Regions from separate parts of the Stenotrophomonas bentonitica genome, predicted to be linked through region 2. Evidence: predicted binding sites of a transcription regulator. Region 2 holds the regulator's gene; the other holds the start of a gene.
The links. The regulator FliA, encoded in region 2, starts transcription of late flagellar genes. The targets are predictions, from matches to a motif close to TAAAGTTTNNCNNNCNNNGGCCGATAA.

Region 1 (10,183 bases), 1.1 Mb from region 2:
CTCCGGCGCGCTGTCGCTCAACGACGGTGCGTCGTTGGGGTCCGACGTGCAGGTCGCGGCCGCGGGCGGGCTGCAGTTCCGCGCCGGTACCACCGGCATCACCGGCAACGTGGTCAACAAGGGCACGCTGTACATGTTCGAGGCCGGCGTTACCGCCGTGATCTCGGGCGACTACACCCATGAGGCCGACGCCGTTTTCTCGACCGCGCTCGGCGCGACGTCGCTGAAGGTGACCGGCAAGGCACAGTTGAACGGCGGCACCGTGCTCATCGACCGTGCAGTCGAAGGCTACGTTCCGCAGAACGGCACGCGCCAGGCACTGATCACGGCGGCGCAGGGGCTGAATGGCCAGTTCGCCAAGTACACCGCCGCCGGCACCGTGTCCCTGCTGGACGCAAAGCTGGTCTACGACGTCTACACCGCGTACATGGATATCTACCGCGTCGACGTGACCCAGGCGGCCGCGACGGCCGGTCTGGGCACCATCTCGGCGGCGTCGGCGCTGCGCGTTGAAGAGGCCTTCGGTGTACTCGACACCGGTACCGCCCCGGACACGCCCGGCTTCGCCGGCGCGGCGGGCGAGCTGCAACGCGTGCAGGGCCAGGCCGGCCTGCAGACCAGCCTGGACAGCCTGTCGGGCAAGGCGCATACCCTGGCCACCGGGATGACCTTCGACAACCTGGACATGAACCGTCGCGCGCTGTCGTCGCGCTTCGACACCGTGTCGGCCTCGCCGCGCCTGCGCGGTGCCTGGCAGAGCACGCTGGGCGAGGCCGGGCAGGGCAGCTTTGCCGGCAGCGCGTCCCAGACCCAGGGCTGGATGATGGGCCAGGACATGGCGCTGGGCAGCAACGGCGTGCTCGGCTTCGCCTTCGGCGAAACCCGCAGCAACAGCAGCCGCGAATGGGGCGGTGACACCGGTCGCGACCGTCAGTCGCAGGCGCAGATGTACGCCGGCTGGAACAACGGCAACGCCTACGCGCTGGGCCAGCTGGGTGCCGGTCAGTTCAATCGTGAGATCGACCGCCAGCTGCTGCTGGGCGCCGCGCAGTACGGGGTGAACACCCGTTACAGCGGTGACTTCAGCACGGCCAGTGCGGAATCGGGCTACCGCTTCGGCAGCAGGACGATGTCGCTGACCTCGTATGTGGGCGCCGATTACGCGCGCGTGGGCAGCAACGGCTTCAGCGAAAACGGTGGCTTCGGCTTCGGCCTGCGTGCCGACAGCCGCACCTCCAGCCGCAGCCAGGCACTGGCCGGCCTGCGTGCCGAGACGTTGGTGGGGGGCTGGTCGCTGCGCGGCTATGCCGAGTGGCAGCAGACGCTGTCCAGCGACGGGCTGGGCTTCGACGCCAGCTTTGTCGGCGTGGACGCGTGGGCGCCGGTGGCCGGCCTGCAGCCGGCGCGTTCCGGCGGGCTGTTCGGCGTGTCGGTGCAGTCGTGGCTGACCCGCACCTCGCAGCTGTCGTTCGGTTACGACCAGCGCTTCGGTCCGCGGGGCGATCTGAGCCAGGTGGCGCTGCGCTATTCGGCAGCGTTCTGATGAAATGAAGACGCCGGGGCAAGCCCCGGCGTCTTCGTGTTGGGATGGCGTGTTGCCGGCCGGCGGCCGGCACTACCGTCAGCCGCCGCGCAACTTCCCGAGGCGCGGCACGGCGCGGCCCAGCGGCATCTTCAACTTGCCGATCGACTGGATGCGCGTTTCCGCAATCCGGTCGGCCGCACGCTGCGGCGCGATGCCTTCCTGCTGGGACAGCGCGAAGATACGGCCCAGGTTGTGGTAAATGCTGCGGATCAGGCGCATCGCACGTTCGCGGTTGTAGCCGTCGATTTCCAGCGAAACGTTCATCACGCCACCGGCGTTGACCGCGTAATCGGGCGCATACAGGATGCCGCGCGCATGCAGCTCGTCGCCGACTTCAAGGCTGGACAGCTGGTTGTTGGCGGTACCACAGACGATCTTGCACTTCAGTCGCGGCAGTGTCTGCGGATTGATCGCGCCTTCGAGCGCGCACGGCGCGAACACGTCGGCATTCACGTCGTAGATGTCGTCCGGCTTCACCGCTTCGGCACCGTACTCGGTCACCGCACGCTCGACCAGGCTGCTGTCCAGGTCGGTCACGAACAGCTTGGCGCCGCGGTCGCGCAGCAGCTTCACCAGCTCCATGCCGATATGGCCCAGGCCCTGCACCGCGATGCTGACCTTGCCCACTTCTTCATGGCCCAGCTTGTGCTGCATGGCCGCCATCAGCGCCTGCAGCGCGCCGTAGGCGGTGAACGGCGCCGGGTCGCCCGAGCCGCCATGCACCTGGTGCACGCCGGTGACGAACTCGCTTTCCAGGTAGATGTTTTCCATGTCGTTGACGTCGGTGCCGACGTCCTCGGCGGTGATGTAACGCCCGCCCAGCGAATCCACGTAGCGGCCGAACGCGCGGAACAGCACTTCGGTCTTGTCCTTGCGCGGATCGCCGATGATCACCGCCTTGCCGCCGCCCACGTTCAGGCCCGCAAGGGCGTTCTTGTAGGTCATGGTGCGGCTGAGCCGCAGCGCATCGGCCAGCGCGTCGTCGGTGCTGGCATACGGCCGCATGCGCACCCCGCCCAGGGCCGGACCCAGGGTGGTGTTGTGGATGGCGATGATCGCCCTCAGGCCGGCATCGCCGCTGTGGCAGAACACCACCTGTTCGTGACCGGACGTTTCGAGGGTTTCAAATAACATGGCGACTCCGATGGTGCGAACGTCGGCCAACAGCGGCGAACGAACCAGCAAAAGGTGGGGTGCAAAACAAAAAAAGCGACGTCGTCGGTTCGGCAGGACGGGTCGCGCGGCGCCATTCTAGTGCATTCCGCCCGACGACGTTGTCAGCAGGCGGTGACCGCCGTGGGACAGCCCTAAAGTTGCCGGGTTCCGGGCCGATGCCGTGGCAACGGTGCGCGGTACCGGCAAGCCAGGACAGGTCAGACGTGGGTGCAGTGGCAACAATCCGGAACAAGTGCTGCGCCCTGACGGGCCCGGGCCGATGACCGCGCTTCTGGCCGGGGCGGCGGGCCTGCTGGTGGCGGCGGGCGTAGGCTGGGGTCTGTATCGACGGCCGGCGGCGCAGCCCGTGGCACGACGCGCCGCCGCTGCCGATCCACGCCTCCCGGTGGCCGCGGTGCTCCCGGCCGGCGACCCGGCAGGGGTGCTGCAGTCCGGGCTGCACGCGCTCGCGCTGGGGCCGGGCAGCGGCGGGGTGGATCGCGCCGCGGGGGCCCAGGACGCCGCACTGCAGACCGCCGTGGCGGCGGCGCTGGAGGCGCAGGACTGGTCGGCCCGGCACCTGCCACGCCGTCCGCAGCTGCTGCCGCAGCTGATCCAGACCGTGAACGACAGCGACGCCTCGGCCCGCAGCATGGCCTCGATCATCGGCCAGGACGCGGTGCTGACCGGCAACCTGCTTCGCATCGCCAACAGTCCGGTCTATCGCCTGCAGGCCAAGCCGGTGGACAGCCTGCAGCGTGCGGTGACCCTGGTGGGCACCGACGGCATCCGCCAGATCATCAGTGCGGTGCTGGTGCAGCCGGTCATGCAGCTGCACAGCGACGCCTTCCCGCAGTTCGGCACGGTGGTCTGGGAGCATGCGCTGCTGGCCTCACGCGCGGCCGCCGACCATGCGCGGCTAGTGACCCACGAAGATGCCTTTGCCGCGCAATGGATGGGGCTGACCCAGGGCCTCGGCGCTGCGCTGGTGATGCGGCAGCTGCTGGACGCGGCGTTCCAGCAGGGCGCCGTGCCGTCGCAGGGGCTGGCCAGCGCGCTGCTGGACACCTGGAGCCTGCCGGTGGCCAGCCGCATCGCGGCTGCCTGGGAGTTGCCGCCGTCGGTGCATGAAGCGCTGCTGCGTGATGCTGAAGGAGCCGGCGGTGGCCTTGCAGCCAGCCTGCGCTTCGCGCGCGCGGCCGCTTCGGCCAGCCTGTTGTGCCGGCACGGCCGGATCAGTCAGGCCCAGGCCACCGCGCTGCTGGAGCAGATGGAGGTAACGCCCGCGCACGCGTTGCAATGGATATGGCGGCGGTTGCATGGTCGCGGGGTGGAAACCCTCGATGTGGATGAGGCGGCCGACGCCTGAGATCCGCTTTTGATTACGTGATCGTCCTGTGCACGTAACAATTCGTAGCGGCCACGCCCTGAGTGGCCACCGCGCGCAGCGCGGCTCGATTGTCCGGAGACGGTCGAATGACGTTCCCGTTACTTCGGCCGACGTTTAACCTCAAACGAAGACGTCCATCAGGCATCGGGATGTCTCAACAACCGACGCATGTCTTCGATCCGGGGTCATGAAGGCCTGACCGGTGGCTTCGGTTTTTTTTAAACGTTGGAACCATCGCGTCGATCAATGAGCGTACGCCTTCGGACGCTTGCGCCGCGCTGCGCGCGGTGTCCACGCAGGGCGTGGACCTACGAATTTCTACGTGCGCAGGACGATCACGTAATCAAAATCGGTAGATCCACGCCCTGCGTGGATCCGGAACCCATCACAACTGGGATTCCAACGGCAACCAGCTGATCACCCGCGCCACCGCGCGCTGTTTGAACGACGTATCCGGTTCCCGGTCCAACAACGTCGGCGGCGTTTCCGCCCACTCCAACCACCGCACCTCATTGTCGCCCGTGCGCGTCACCCAATAACTCATCTTCGGACTGGCCAGGCGCAGATACTCCTGCCGCAGCTCCGCCGCCAACGCGCGGTCCTCGAACATCACGCCCATCTCGGTGTTGAGATACGCCGAACGCGGGTCCAGGTTGAACGAGCCGACAAAACCGCGCTTGTCATCGATCAGGAACGCCTTAGTATGCAGGCTGGCGCCGCTGCTGCCGAACGGGCCGCTGCCACCGCCGCCCGGACCGCGCGATTTCAGTTCGTACAGATGCACGCCGTCCTGCAGCAACGGCAGGCGATAGTGCATGTAGCCGCTGTGCACCGCCGCCACGTCGTTGGCCGCCAGCGAATTGGTGACCACGCCAACGTACGCACCGCGCTCCACCAGCGCCGCCAGCCCGCGCTCGCCTTCGTCGCCGGGCACGAAGTAGGGCGAGATCAGCAGCGCCTTGTTCTGCGTTGCGCCCAGATCGCGCACCAGGCGGGTGACCAGCCAGTTGGCCTGATCGTCGCGGCGGTGCTTCATGGCCGGGTCGGAAATGATCTCCACGTTCGGCGACCAGTGCAGCGTCACCTCATTGAGCCCGAATTTACGCGCGGATTCCGAACGCTCCACCCGCTGCAGGTAGGGCTGCGCCGCCTCGAGCTTGGCTTCATGCGCCGATTCCAGCATCAACAGGCGCAGCTGGGCCGGGGTATGGAAGGCAAGGGCCGACACCGGCACCGCCGCTTCGCTGTTCCAGTACTCGTCGAAAATCGTACTCGCCTGCTGCACCGCCTGGCCCGCCACCAGCAGGTCCAGGTCGCGGAAGTTCACGTCGCTGCGCGCGCTGAAGTACTCCTCGCCGATATTGCGTCCACCCACGATCGCCACGCGTCCATCGGCGATCCACTGCTTGTTGTGCATGCGGTGGTTGACGCTGAAGAAGCGCTGCACCATCTCCACCAGCCGCCACAGCCCGTCGCGGTTGCGGAACGGGTTGTACAGGCGGATCTCGATGTTCGGGTGCTCATCGAGCGCCATCATCAACGCGTCCTTGTCCTGCCCGTTCATGTCGTCCAGCAGCAGGCGCACGCGTACGCCGCGTTCAGCGGCCTGGTACAGCTCCTGCACCATCAGGTGGCCGATCAGGTCGTCCTTCCAGATGTAGTACTGCAGGTCGAGGCTGCGTGCGGCATGCCGGGTGACCACCGCGCGGGCGGCGTAGGCATCCAGGCCCTCGGACAGGAACGCCACGCCGGACTGGCCGGGGTGCTGCGCCTGCAACCGCACCACTTCGCGGTCGATCGGGCCCTGTGCAGGCTGCAGCGGCAACACCGTGCTGTGCGGGCCCATCGCCTTGGGCGTGAGGTGGTCGCCCAGCAGCAGGCCGCTGAGTACCAGCAGGATCAGGATCGCCAGGACCACGCACACGCCGCGCAGCAACCGGCGCCACAACGGCATTTTTTCGGTCATGCGCCGATCCTAAGCGGGTCGCGCGTGCACTGCGAGTGCACGGCACCCGGCGGGATCAGAAGCGTTCGTCGGGCGCCAGGTAACGCCACTGACCCGGCGCCAGCTTGCCCAAGGCGACCCGGCCCACGCGCAGGCGGCGCACGCTGACCGCTTCCAGCCCGACCTGGTGGCACATGTCACGCAGCTGGCCCGGGTGCACCGGCTTGATCGCAAAGCGCAGGCGGGTTTCGTTCTGCCAGCTGACCTTGCACGGCGGCAGCGGCCAGTTGCGGAAGCTCAGGCCATGCGCCAGCTTGCGCATGCCGTAGGGCGCCAGTTCCCCGGTCACTTCCACCAGGTACTCCTGTTCCAGCGTCGCGCCCCGGTCCTTGAGGTACGACACCACGCGCCCGTCCTGGCTGACCACGACCAGGCCGCTGTCTTCGGCCGGCAGCGGCATCGCCAGCTGCAGGCCGTGGAAATGGCGCTGCAGCAGGGCCACGCCGGTGGCATCAAGTTCGCTGCGGCTGTCCGGGGTCACCATCGCGCACAGCTCGGCGGCCGCCATGCCGGCCGGCTTGTGCAGCAGCATGCTCACGGTCTCGGCGCGGGTTGCCTCGGCGTTCTCGCGCAGCACCACGACTTCGTCGGTGACCATCGCCTGCGGCTGTTCGACCACGATGCCATTGACCGTGACCCAGCCGCCCTCGATGTAGCGCTGGGCGTCGCCCCGGGAGCAGCCGATCAGGCTGGTCAGGCGTTTGTCTAGTCGGATCGGGTCGGTCATGGGGGCAGGCAGCAGGAAGCGGGGTGGGGGCGGGCAGTGTACTGGCTCGGGCCGGTCGCCGCGTTCAGGCGGCCGGCCGCTCCAGGTGGGTCAGGTACAGGCGCAGGTCGAATTCCAACTGGTGGTAGTCGGCTTCCATGTGCGTGCAGAGCTGGTAGAACGCCTTGTTGTGGTCCGCTTCCTTCAGATGCGCCAGTTCATGCACCACGATCATCTTCAGGAACGGGGCCGGGGCCTCGCGGAACACGCTGGCGATGCGGATCTCGCGGCTGGCCTTGAGTCGGCTGCCCTGCACCCGTGAAATGGTGGTGTGGGTGCCCAGCGCATGCTTAAGTACCTGCAGGCGGCTGTCATAGATCACCTTGGACAGCGGCACCGACTGGCGCAGGTAGCGCTCCTTGAGGGCCTGGGTGTAGTCGTAGAGCTGGCGGTCGTTGCGCACCGTATGCAGCTCGGCGTAACGGCGCTCCAGCCACGGGCCAAGACGGTCGGCCGCGATCAGCTCGCGCACCTGCTGCTGCAGGGCGTCGGGGTAGCCGGCGAGGTATTTCAGGGCGGTCATGCAGGGCAGTATGATGGCCCCTGGAATCCCGCAACAACAGACGTACAGGCAATGGCGAAGGCAAATCCCCTGCAGGAACAGCTGCTCAAGGCCGGGCTGGTCAAGAAGTCCCAGGTCTCCCAGGCCGCGCGTGAACAGGTGAAGGCCCGCCACGGCAAGGCCCCGGTCGCCCCGACCGACAGCCAGCGCGAGGCCGACCGTCTGCGTACCGAGAAGGCCGAGCGCGATCGCGCGATCGAAGCCGAGCGCAAGGAGAAGAGCCGCCAGCAGGAACTGCAGGCGCAGGTCCGGCAGATCATCGAAAGCAACCGCGTGAAGCGTGAAGGCGAGAGCGAGTACCGCTTCAACGACGGCACGCTGATCCGCACGATGCTGGTCAACGAGGTGCTGCGCCGGCAGTTGGCTGCAGGCAGCCTGGTCATCGCGCGCCTTGGCGAGGGGTTCGAGCTGGTGCCGCGCGCGGCAGTCGACAAGATCCGCGAACGCGACCCGTCGGCCATCGTGCTGGACAACGGCAAGGACCGCGGTGCTGCTGAGCCCAGCACGGGCAATGCGGAGGACGACGCGTACTACGCGCAGTTCCAGGTCCCGGACGACCTTATCTGGTAATCGTTGCTGCCTGACCCGTTCAGGGCCGCGCTGGGCGTTCAGCCGACCGTGACCTGCCGGCGTGCGTCGGGGCCTATGCTGGCGTTCCGGAACAGCATCGGAGACACTTCATGGCCACAGGTTGGGCAGGTGACGGCGCCGTCCAGGACCAGATCGACGCGACCGTCGACGACGCCATCCAGCGCGCCCGCGCGCAGCTGCGCCACGGCCCCGGGCTGACCCATTGCGAGGAATGCGAGGCACCCATCCCGGAAGCGCGACGACGTGCCGTGCCCGGCGTGCGACTGTGCGTGCGTTGCCAGGAAGCGGAAGATGCCGCGCAGCACGAGGCGGGCGGTTTCAACCGGCGGGGCAGCAAGGACAGTCAACTCCGCTGACTGTCCTTGCGTCAGGTCCGGCCGCTGGCCGGGCGACTAACCATCGCCCTGGATGCCACCCGGGGCCTGCGACGGATCGCGCCAGCGGCGCACGGTGCGCTGGAAGAACATGTTGTTGGGAATCTGCAGCACGGTGCCTTCATGGCCGCCGGCATTTTCCTGCAGGGTGGTGTAGATCAGGTTGACGTCGATCACCCGGCCCTTGAGGCCTGGCTTCTCGCCGTTCTCCAGCACTTCGATGTAATCATGCAGGCGGAACGGACGGGTGGTGAAGATCAGCAGCGTGCAGAAGATGTTGGAGAGCACGCTCCACGCCGCGAAGAACGCCACTGCACCTACCGCGGCAAAGCCGGTGAACGCCGTCCACAGCACGCTGGCCTGCACGCCGATGATCTGCAGCACCACCATCAGTACCGCGAAATACACCACGAAGGTGAACACGCGGCGCGCGCCCATCACCATTTCCGGCGGCAGCGTGTAGTGCTCGCCAAGGCGGCGCAGCAGCCGCCGCGCGATCAGGCGCACGAGCCACGCGACCAGCAGGGTCAGCAGGATCTGCAGCGCGGGTGCGCCGAATTGCAGCCACTCATGGGTCCAGGCAGGCAGGTGTTCTTTCATGCCCGCCAGTTTACCAACCCCGACACGCACAACGGCGTCCGCTGCTCGTACTGCACGCACAGGTCGGCACGCGGCGGTGGCGACACGCGCAGCGTCACCGGGCTGCCGGGCAGGGTACAGGCGGTGGCCAGCGACAACAGCACGGCAAGACACGTGGGCGACATGCGGACCTCCTGAGGCGATCCTTCGCGGGGACAGGAGATTGGATGCAGTCGCCGGCGAAAAGGTTTAACCGGCTGGGCTTAAACCTTTTCGATGGCGCCCGCATCCAAGGGATATGCTCGATACGACCATGCCCGCCCTCCGCGCCGCCAACGACGCCGACCCCACCGACGAGCCTGCCCTGGTGCGGGCCGCCATGGCCGGTGACACGGCCGCCTACGAGCGCATTTACCACCGGCATGCGCCGCGCCTGTATGCGGTGCTGTGGCGGCTCTGCGGTGGCCATGCCGCCCGCGCCGAGGACGCGCTGCAGGAAGCCTTCCTGCAGGCCTGGCGGGCACTGCCGGGCTTCCGCTTCGACAGCAGCCTGGGCACCTGGCTGCACCGGTTGGGGGTCAATGCCGCGCTGATGGAGCTGCGTGCCAACGCGGCCCGCGATGCGGCCGACAGCGGCGAAGACGACGGCGACAGGCTGGCCGCGGTGCCCTCGCTTGACCGCTGCGCGGGCACCACGCTGGACCTGGAGCGCGCGCTGGAAACGCTGCCGCCGCGCGCCCGGGCGGTGCTGGTGCTGCACGACATCGAGGGCTGGAAACACCATGAAATCGCCGAACAGCTGCAGATGGCCGTCGGCAGTTCCAAGGCACAGCTGCACCGTGCGCGCGGCCTGCTGCGCGCGCGTCTGGGAGAACCCGCATGAACGATCACGACGACAACGCCTTCCATGACGACCTGCAGGCGCGCCTGCGCGCGCTGCCGGCCGAGCGGCTCCCGCCGGCCCACGCCTGGCAGGAGATCGCCGCCCGGTTGCCGCCCCGCGCGGCCGTGGTGCCCATGCCAGCGCCCACGCGTCCGGCACGGCGCTGGCCGCTGCGCATCGGCCTTGGCCTGGCGGCCGCGCTTGCGGTGTTGATGGTGGTACCGACCGCCACTCCGCCGACCCCGCGCCCCACGCCGCTGCAGCGCCAGGCCGATGTCATGGCCGCCGAGTAC
Region 2 (10,183 bases):
CCAGCCGCTGGAAGCGGCCATCGTCAACGGCCTGGGCTTCACCCTGAAGCTGATGCTGGCCACCGGCGGCGCGATGATGCTGCTGGCCGCCATCGACGCCCCGTACCAGCGCTGGAACTGGATGCGCAAGCTGAAGATGACCCGTGAAGAGCTGCGCCGGGAGATGAAGGAAAGCGAAGGCAGCCCGGAAGTGAAGGGCCGCATCCGGCAGATGCAGCAGCAGCTGGCCAACCGCCGGATGATGGAAGCGGTGCCCACCGCCGACGTGGTCGTGGTCAACCCGACCCACTATGCCGTGGCCCTCAAGTACGACGGCGGCAAGATGGGCGCTCCCACCGTGGTGGCCCTGGGCGTGGACGAAACCGCCCTGCGCATCCGTGAAGTGGCCGACGGCAACAAGGTCGCGATCGTCTCGGCCCCGCCTTTGGCACGCGCCTTGTATCGGGAAGGTCAACTTGGAAAGGAAATTCCCGTGAGACTGTATTCGGCCGTCGCCCAGGTGCTGTCCTACGTCTACCAGCTGCGCACCTGGCGGGGCGGGCCGATGCCGGCCGCGCCCAGCATCGACGTGGATGAGTTCGGCAAGGGAGGCCGCGCATGAGCGCCCAGCCCGCCGGCATGAACACCCGTCGCGCCCTGGACATGATCCGCCAGGGCCTGGGCGCCCCGCTGATCGTGCTGGCCCTGCTGGCCATGGTCGTGGTGCCGCTGGCCGCGCCGGTGCTGGATGCGCTGTTCACCTTCAACATCGCCATCTCGCTGATGGTGCTGCTGGCGGTGGTGTACGTGAAGCGCCCGCTGGACTTCACCATCTTCCCGATCGTGCTGCTGATCACCACCATGCTGCGGCTGGCGCTGAACGTGGCCTCCACCCGCGTGATCCTGCTCAACGGCCAGAACGGCCACGAAGCGGCCGGCAAGGTGATCGCCGCGTTCGGCGAATTCGTGATCGGTGGCAACTACGCGGTCGGCATCGTGGTCTTCGCGATCCTGACGATCATCAACTTCGTGGTCATCACCAAGGGCGCCGGGCGCGTCTCCGAAGTGACCGCGCGCTTCATCCTCGACGCCATGCCCGGCAAGCAGATGGCGATCGACGCCGACCTCAACGCCGGTTTGCTGACGCGTGAGGAAGCCAAGGTCCGCCGTGAAGAAGTCCGCGAGGAAGCCGACTTCTACGGTGCAATGGACGGTGCCAGCAAGTTCATCCGCGGCGACGCCATCGCCGGCATCCTGATCCTGTTCATCAACATGCTCGGCGGCCTGGCCGTGGGCGTGCTCCAGCACGGCATGCCGTTCGGCGAAGCCGCCGCGACCTACACCCTGCTCTCCATCGGTGACGGCCTGGTGGCGCAGCTGCCGGCCCTGCTGGTGTCCTCGGCGGTGGCGATGCTGGTCACCCGCGCCTCGCGTTCGCAGGACATGGCGCAGGCCATGATGGGCCAGGTGTTCGGTCAGCACCGTGCGCTGACCATTGCCGCCGCGATCCTGGGCCTGGTCGGCCTGGTACCCGGCATGCCCAACGTCGCCTTCTTGACGCTGGCCGCCATCCTCGGCTTCATCGCCTGGAAGCTGTGGAAGAAGAGCCAGGTCGCCGAACAGGCTGCCGCCGCACCGGCCTCCGGCCCGACCACCGCGCTCGGCCTGCCGGCCGGCACGCCCTCGCCCACCGCCGAACTCACCTGGGACGAACTGCGCCCGGTCGATCCGCTCGGCCTGGAAGTGGGCTATCGCCTGATCCCGCTGGTGGACAAGAACCAGGGCGGCGAGTTGATGGCGCGGATCAAGGGCGTGCGCCGCAAGCTCACCCATGACATCGGCTTCCTGATTCCCTCGGTGCACATCCGCGACAACCTGGAGCTGGGCGCCACCGCCTACCGCCTGCTGATCCACGGCGTGCCGGTGGCCACCGCCGAAATCCACCCCGACCGCGAACTGGCCTTGGACCCGGGCAGCGCGCTCGGCGCACTGGAAGGCATCGCCGGCAAGGACCCCGCGTTCGGCCTCGATGCCACCTGGATCCAGCCGCACCAGCGCGCCCATGCCGAATCGATGGGCTACACCGTGGTCGACCCGGCCACCGTGGTTGCCACCCATCTGTCGCACCTGATCCGCGAACACGCACCGGAACTGCTGGGTCACGAAGAAGTGCAGCAGCTGCTGGCCAACCTGGCCAAGAGCGCGCCCAAACTGGTCGAAGACCTCACCCCCAAGGCGCTGCCGCTGTCGGTGGTGGTGCGGGTACTGCAGAACCTGCTGATCGAGCGCATTCCGGTGCGCCAGCTGCGCAAGATCGCCGAGTCGCTGGTCGAAAACGCGCCGCTCAGCCAGGACCCGGGCGTGCTCACCGCCGCCGTGCGCAACGCACTGGGCCGTTTCATCGTGCAGGAGATCGCCGGAATGTCGGCGGAGCTGCCGGTGTTCACCCTCAACCCACAATTGGAACGTGTCTTGCAGGAGTCCACACAGGGCAACGGCGCAGCGCTGGAACCCGGACTCGCCGAGCGACTGCACCAGAGCCTGGCCGAATGTGTCGGCAAGCAGGAAGCGAAGAACGAGCCCGCGGTGGTGTTGGTGCCCGGTCCGGTACGTGCCGCGCTGGCACGGCTGGTACGCCACAGCGTTCCGTCGCTGTCCGTGCTGGCCTACAGCGAAGTGCCAGAAGACAAGCGCTTGAAGCTGGTCGGCACGATCAGCTGAGCCGGAACACCGACAGCAACGCGTCAGAAAACAGACACACCCATTTCGCCATCACCGCAGCAGGACAAGAAGGGAACCCCGGACCGTGCAGACCACCGACAACCAGAGCCTCCCTTCCGCCCCCCAGCCCCAGTCCCGGTACCACAGCATGAAAATCAAACGCTTCGTCGCTCCCGATATGCGCTCGGCCATGAACCTGGTGCGCAAGGAACACGGTCCCGATGCGGTGATCCTGTCCAATCGCCGGATCGAGGAAGGCGTTGAGATCGTGGCCGCGGCGAACTATGACGAAGGCGCGGTGCAGCGCGCACTGGAAGCCGCGCGCAAGGACGTCGCCCCGCCGCCGCCGGCCCCGCGCCCGCGCAACGCCGCCGACGCGGTGATCGCCGCCGTCACCCGCCGCAAGGCCCCGGTGGCCGCGCCGGAACCGGTGGCCGCCACCACCTCGGCCGTCGCCGCGCTGGCCCGCGCCGCCGTCGGCGCCACCGGTCGCACCCTGGACACCGCCAACGAAATCGTGCCGCCGCCGGGCAGCCCCGGTTTCGCCGCGACCCTGGCCCGCGCTGCGGTTGCACCGAGCCGCACCCTGGACGTGCTGCCGGAACAGATCTTCGCGCCGTTCAATGTCGAACAGGCCGCCGCCCACGCTGCCCACTCCGACGCTGCTCTCGCTGCCCGCCCCGAAGTAGCGCCGGGCTCTGCCCGGCCAATGATCGAAGACGCACCCTCCCCGGTCCGCGCCACCCCGGCCCCGTCCAACCGCGCCCGCTTCATCATCGACCCGCCGCAGGACGACGCCCCGCTGTTCGAAATGCACGCCCCGCCCGGCCGCAGCGTGCCGCCGCAGCTGCCGCAGATGCCGGCGCAGCAGATGCAGCGCGCCGCGTTCGACGCGCCGATCGCCCCGCTGTGGGAAACCGTGCCGGTGGTCCCGGCAGCGGCCAGCGAACGCTTCGACATCGATGATTCGGCCGTGTTCGTGCCGCCGGCACCGATGGCGATGATCGAGACCGCTCCGGTTGCGCCGGTCGCACCGGTCGTCCCGGCCGCGCCGATGATGATCGCCGCCCCGGCACTGCCGCCGATGCAGGCCGCCAACGAACCGACGGCCCCCGCCGAAGTCGCCGAAGCCGTCGTGGCGCCCGCCCCGGAACCGGCTGCCGCTGCACCGGCTGACGCCCCGGCGCCGGCGCCGGTCACCCTGGTCCGCGACGACGAGGAACTGCGCCAGCTGCGCCATGAAGTGGCCGGCATGCGCCACGTGATCGAGCGCGAAATGAACCGGTTCACCGACGAACGCCTGCGCGGCTCGCCGGTGCGTGCCGCCGCGCTCGACCTGATGGACGAGTACGGCTTCGACGCCGGCATCTGCCGCGACGTCGCCCTGCAGATCCCGCTCGACACCGAAGCCCACCGTGGCCGCGGCCTGATGCTGGGCCTGCTCTCCAAGAAGCTGCCGATCGCCCCGGTCGACCCGCTCGAGGCCGGCGGCGTGATCGCCCTGGTCGGCCCGACCGGTGCCGGCAAGACCACCACCATCGCCAAGCTGGCCTCGCGCTTCGCCGAAGCGCATGCCGCCCGCGACGTGGCCCTGGTCACCACCGACACCGCCCGCATCGGCGCCCGCGAACAGCTGTACGGCTTCGGCCGCCAGCTCGGCATCGCGGTCCACGAAGCCAACAGCGGCAGCGACCTGGCCCAGCTGCTGGAGCGCCTGAAGGACTACAAGCTGGTGCTGATCGACACCGCCGGGCTGGGCCCGCGCGACCGCGCCCTGGCCGCGCAGCTGCAGTGGCTGCGCGCCTCCGAGCAGATCCGCACCCTGCTGGTGCTGCCGGCCAACACCAGCTTCGGCGACATGGACGAAGTGGTCCGCCGCTTCAGCGCCGCCAACCCGCAGGGCGTGGTGCTGAGCAAGCTGGACGAGACCGGCCGCTTCGGTACCGCCCTGTCGGTGGCGGTCGACCACCGCCTGCCGATCACCTGGGTCACCGACGGCCAGGACGTTCCCGAAGACCTGCACCGGGCCAGTGCCGCCAATCTTGTACTTCGCCTTGAAGATTTGCGCCGCGCGGCCGATATGCCCTGCAACCCGGAGTTGAACCATGCCGTCGCGTGAGTACGAAAACCTGACCAGGACCTTCCCGCTGTCGGCTACCCGCAGCCAGCCGCTGGGCCCGGTGCGCACCATCGCCGTCACCGGCGGCAAGGGCGGCGTGGGCAAGACCAATGTCTCGGCCAACCTGGCCGTGGCGCTGGCCGGCATGGGCAAGCGCACGCTGCTGCTGGACGCCGACCTGGGCCTGGCCAACATCGACGTGATCCTGGGCCTGCAGCCCAAGCTGACCCTGGCCGACCTGGTCGCCGGGCGCTGCACGCTGGACGAGGTGATCCTGGAAGGCCCCAACGGCGTGCTGGTGGTCCCGGCCGCGTCCGGTCGCCGGCACATGGCCGAACTGCAGCCGGCCGAGCACGTGGGCCTGGTCAACGTGTTCTCCGAACTGGAACGCGAACTGGACTTCATGGTGGTCGACACCGCCGCCGGCATCACCGACGGCGTGCTGACCTTCTGCCAGGCCGCGCAGGACACCGTGGTGGTGGTCTGTGACGAACCGGCCTCGATCACCGACGCCTACGCACTGATCAAGGTGCTCTCGCGCGAGCGCGGCGTGGACCGCATCCAGGTCGTGGCCAACATGGTGCGCGACCCGAATGAGGGCCGCGTGCTGTACGAAAAGCTGAGCCGGGTCTGCGAGAAGTTCCTGGCCGACGTCTCGCTCAACTACCTGGGCTGCGTGCCGCAGGACGACTGGCTGCGCCTGTCGGTGCAGCGCCAGCAGCCGGTGGTGAAGGCCTACCCGTCCAGCCCGGCCGCGCAGGCGATGGCCGAGATCGCCCGCCGCACCGCCCGCTGGCAGGCCCCCACCGAACCGCGTGGCGGGGTCGAGTTCTTCCTGGAACGCATCCTCAAGCAACGCGGGGTGGCCGCATGAAAGGCGCCGCACACTACAAGGAGGTGCAACGCGCCGCCGCCAACGAGTGCATTGCCCAGCACTCGGACCTGGTCCGGCGCATTGCCCACCACCTGGCCGCGCGCCTGCCGGCCAGCGTTGAAGTGGACGACCTGATCCAGGCCGGCATGATGGGCCTGATCGAGGCCTCGCGCAGCTACGACGCCGACCAGGGCGCCTCGTTCGAAACCTACGCCTCGATCCGCATCCGCGGGTCGATGATCGACGAGATCCGCCGTGGCGACTGGGTGCCGCGTTCGGTGCACCGCCGTGCGCGCGACGCCGCCTCCACCATCCGCCGCCTGGAGCAGAGCACCGGCCGCGCAGCCAGCGCCACCGAAGTGGCCGCCGCGATGGACATGCCGCTGCCGGATTACCTGCGCCTGATGGAAGACGCCGCGCGCGGCCAGGTGCTGAGCCTGGAGTCGCGGATCGAAGACCAGGGCGAGCTGGACACCGTGGCCCAGGGCGGCCCGACCCCGCAGCAGGTGCTGGAGCGCGGCGAGTTCGGCCGCGAGCTGGGCAACGCGATCGGCCTGCTGCCCGAGCGCGAACAGCTGGTGCTGTCGCTGTACTACGAGCAGGAACTGAACCTGAAAGAGATCGGCGCGGTGCTCGGGGTCAGCGAGTCGCGCGTCTGCCAGATCCATGGCCAGGCAGTGCTGCGCCTGCGTGGCCGACTGAAGATCTTCGAGGCGGCCGACGCCGGCCTCGAGAACAACTGAGACCGAGGAAAGTGCTTTGAACAAGAACATGCGTATCCTGATCGTCGACGACTTCTCGACCATGCGTCGTATCGTCAAGAACCTGCTGGGCGATCTGGGCTTCACCAATACGGCCGAAGCCGAGGACGGGCATGCCGCGCTGGCCCTGCTGCAGAGCCAGCCGTTCGATTTCGTGGTCACCGACTGGAACATGCCGGTGATGACCGGCATCGACCTGCTCAAGGCGATCCGCGCCGACGCCAAGCTCAAGACCCTGCCGGTGCTGATGGTCACCGCCGAAGCCAAGCGCGAGCAGATCATCGAAGCCGCGCAGTCCGGCGTGAACGGCTACATCATCAAGCCGTTCACCGCACAGACCCTGGAAGAAAAGCTCGGCAAGATCTTCGAGCGCCTGGCGGCGAGCGCCTGATGGAAACCCTTCGCGACAAATCGGCGCTGGTGCAGCGCCTGCAGGACGCCCTTGCCGCGCTGGAAAGTGGCGACGAAGCCGGCTGGCGCCGGGAAATCGACGCCCTGGCCGCGCTGCGCACCCAGCCGATGATGGCCGGTCTGAACCGGCTGGCCCGCGAACTGGGCCAGGCACTGGGCGAACTGCCCACCCTGCCCAGCGAAGCCGGCGAGCTGGACGACGCCTGCGCGCGCCTGGACCACGTGGTGGCGATGACCGAACAGGCCACCCACCGCACCCTGGACCTGGCCGAAGAATGCCGGGCGCTGACCGAGCAGCTGCGCGCCAACGGGCTGAGCCCGGACCAGGACGTGCAGCTGGAACGGATCCGCCACAACCTCACCGAGATCGCGCTCACCCAGAGCTACCAGGATCTCACCGGGCAGATCATCCGCCGCGTGGTCGGCATCGTGCGCCGCGTGCACGAAGGCTTCGGCGCGCTCGGCCTGCCGCCGCCGGACGAGACCACCAGCAAGCGCGACAACGGCCTGGCCGGCCCGGCCGTGACCGGGTTGGACCGCCACCAGGTGTCGCAGGTCGACGCCGACGACCTGCTTTCCGATTTGGGGCTTTGAAAACATGAGTGCTGTTCCAGACGACATTGCCGCCGACTTCATCCTCGAGGCCCAGGAAATCCTGGATCGCCTCGGCGAACAGCTGGTGTCGCTGGAGCAGTCGCCCCAGGACAGCGACCAGCTCAACGCGGTGTTCCGCGGCTTCCACACGCTCAAGGGCGGTGCCGGCTTCCTCGGCATCCAGGCGATGGTGGAACTGTGCCACGCCGCGGAAGAGACCCTGGGCATGGCCCGCTCCGGGCAGGCGGTGCTGCAGGCGCACCACTTCGATGCCGGCCAGCAGTCGCTGGACTACCTGCAGTCGATGCTGGATTCGGTGTCGGCCGGTACCGAGCCGGGCTATGCGCCGCCGGAATTGATCTCGCAGTTCGACGTCAACGGTCCGGCCGTGCCTGCGCCGGTGGCGGCCGCGGTGCCGGCCAACGGTGACCTGATCACCGACGACGAGTTCGAAGCGCTGCTGGACACCCTGCACGGTGGCGCCGCGCCGACCGCCGTGACGCCCACGAAAAAGGTCGACGACGGACTGATCGGCGAAGACGAATTCGAAGCACTGCTCGACCAGCTGCACGGTGGCGCCGCCCCCGGCACAGTGCAGGCGGCTGTTCCCGCACCGGCGCCCGCGCCGCGCCCGGTCGCCGCCCCGGCCCCGGCCAAGCCGGCTGCCAACAAGCCGGTGGCCGAAGCCGAGCACACCGTGCGCGTGGACACCAAGCGCCTGGATGCCATCGTCAACCTGATCGGCGAACTGGTGCTCTCGCGCAACCGGCTCAAGACCCTGCGCGCGCGCCTGCATGACGAAGAGCTGGACCGTGCGGTGTCGACCCTGGACATCGCCACCGCGCGCCTGCAGTCGGCGGTGATGCGCACCCGCATGCAGCCGGTGGGTAAGGTGTTCTCGCGCTTCCCCAAGGTCGCCCGCGACGTCGCCCGGAACCTCAAGAAGGAAGTGGAGCTGGAGCTGATCGGCGCGGAAACCGAGCTGGACCGCAACCTGGTCGAAGCGCTGGCCGACCCGCTGGTGCACCTGGTGCGCAACGCGATCGACCACGGCATCGAAATGCCCGAACTGCGCGAAGCACAGGGCAAGCCCCGCAGCGGCAACGTGCGGCTGTCGGCGCAGCAGGAAGGCGACTACGTCAGCATTGAAGTGCAGGACGACGGCGCCGGCATCGACCCGGAGCGCCTGCGCGCCAAGGCCCGCGAGAAGGGGTTGATCGACCCCGAAGCAGCGGCCCGACTGAGCAGCGAGGAATGCCTGCACCTCGTGTTCCTGCCCGGCTTCTCCACCAAGCAGGAAGTCACCGATATCTCCGGCCGTGGCGTCGGCATGGACGTGGTGCAGTCGCGCATCCGCGAACTGAGCGGCCAGATCCAGATCCAGTCCGAACTCGGTCGCGGCAGCCGCTTCCTGATCCGGGTGCCGCTGACCCTGGCGATCCTGCCGACCCTGCTGGTGCAGGCGGGCGAAGACGTGTATGCGCTGCCGCTGGCGCGCGTGATGGAAGTGCTGCACGCCCCCAACACCTCGCTCGGCTGGTTCGACGGTCGCGCGGTGCTGGACCGCAAGTCGCACACCCTGCCGCTGGTCGACCTCCGCCACTGGCTGGCGGTGGAGCCGACCGCTTCGCCGCTGCTCACCATCGTGGTGCTGCAGGCAGGTGAAGCACGCTTCGGCCTGGTGGTCGACCAGGTGCGCGGCCGCGAGGAAGTGGTGATCAAGCCGCTGCCCAAGGCACTGCGCGGCCTGCGCGGCTACGCCGGCGCCACCCTGATCGGCGACGGCCGCATGTCATTGATCCTGGACGTAGACGGTCTGCGGTAATCGGGTAGAGCCACGCCCTGCGTGGCTGAACCACCGACCAACCCACCACCGCCCCAATTCAAGTCCCCCAAACGCAAGCCGATATCCAACCAATGGACAGACTCAGCCTCATCGGACTTTTCCTCGCCCTGGCCTCCCTGGTCGGCGGCAGCATCCTCAAGGGTGCCGGGCTGGCGTCGCTGTGGTCTCCCGCTGCCTTCGTCATCGTCATCGTCGGCACGCTCGCCTCGATCCTGCTGCACACCTCCCCGGCCGTGTTCAAGCACGCCTTCAAGATCGTCAGCTGGATCGTGCACCCGCCGAGCACCGACCGCAGCGACCTGATCCGCCAGATCGTGGAATGGAGCAACATCGCCCGCCGCCAGGGCCTGCTCGGCCTGGAAACCCAGGTCGAGGCCCAGGACGACCCGTTCCTGCGCAAGGGCCTGCAGCTGCTGGTCGACGGCGTCGAACCGGAAACCATCCGGCACATGCTGGAGATCGAACTGAGCAGCCAGGAAAGCCGCGACCTCGCCGCCTCCAAGGTGTTCGAAGGCATGGGCATCTATGCCCCGACCCTGGGCATCATCGGCGCCGTGCTCGGCCTGATCGCGGTGATGAAGAACCTGGCCGACCCAAGCAAGCTCGGCCACGGCATCGCCGCCGCGTTCACCGCCACCATCTACGGCATCGCCTCGGCCAACCTGCTGTTCCTGCCGGTCTCGGCCAAGCTCAAGAGCGTCATCCACCACAACAGCCGCGACCGCGAGATGATCATCGAAGGCCTGATCTCGATCGCGCAGGGCGAGAACCCGCGCAACATCGAAACCAACCTGTCCGGGTTCCTGCACTGAGATGGCCCGGCGCAAGGCCCACGAAGAGCATGCCAACCATGAGGCCTGGGCGATTCCCTACGCCGA

Region 1: the regulator FliA is predicted to act here: its motif matches at 2,894-2,920, upstream of HGB51_RS05615 (HDOD domain-containing protein).

What each region holds. Positions count from the first base shown of each region.
Region 1 is NZ_JAAZUH010000001.1:1,243,350-1,253,532, reverse strand. Features, by position in the region: gene HGB51_RS05625 (S8 family serine peptidase) at 1-1,543, shown strand, start outside; gene HGB51_RS05620 (Glu/Leu/Phe/Val dehydrogenase dimerization domain-containing protein) at 1,622-2,719, opposite strand; gene HGB51_RS05615 (HDOD domain-containing protein) at 3,021-4,109, shown strand; gene HGB51_RS05610 (phospholipase D family protein) at 4,516-6,096, opposite strand; gene HGB51_RS05605 (rRNA pseudouridine synthase) at 6,152-6,862, opposite strand; gene HGB51_RS05600 (YgjP-like metallopeptidase domain-containing protein) at 6,927-7,424, opposite strand; gene HGB51_RS05595 (DUF2058 domain-containing protein) at 7,476-8,033, shown strand; gene HGB51_RS05590 (DksA/TraR family C4-type zinc finger protein) at 8,144-8,410, shown strand; gene HGB51_RS05585 (mechanosensitive ion channel family protein) at 8,447-9,028, opposite strand; gene HGB51_RS05580 (hypothetical protein) at 9,025-9,192, opposite strand; gene HGB51_RS05575 (RNA polymerase sigma factor) at 9,306-9,890, shown strand; gene HGB51_RS05570 (hypothetical protein) at 9,887-10,183, shown strand, end outside.
Region 2 is NZ_JAAZUH010000001.1:137,133-147,315, reverse strand. Features, by position in the region: gene flhB (flagellar biosynthesis protein FlhB) at 1-601, shown strand, start outside; gene flhA (flagellar biosynthesis protein FlhA) at 598-2,700, shown strand; gene flhF (flagellar biosynthesis GTPase FlhF) at 2,849-4,819, shown strand; gene HGB51_RS00595 (MinD/ParA family ATP-binding protein) at 4,806-5,693, shown strand; gene HGB51_RS00590 (RNA polymerase sigma factor FliA) at 5,690-6,436, shown strand; gene cheY (chemotaxis response regulator CheY) at 6,453-6,845, shown strand; gene HGB51_RS00580 (protein phosphatase CheZ) at 6,845-7,459, shown strand; gene HGB51_RS00575 (chemotaxis protein CheA) at 7,464-9,284, shown strand; gene HGB51_RS00570 (flagellar motor protein) at 9,377-10,117, shown strand; gene motD (flagellar motor protein MotD) at 10,119-10,183, shown strand, end outside.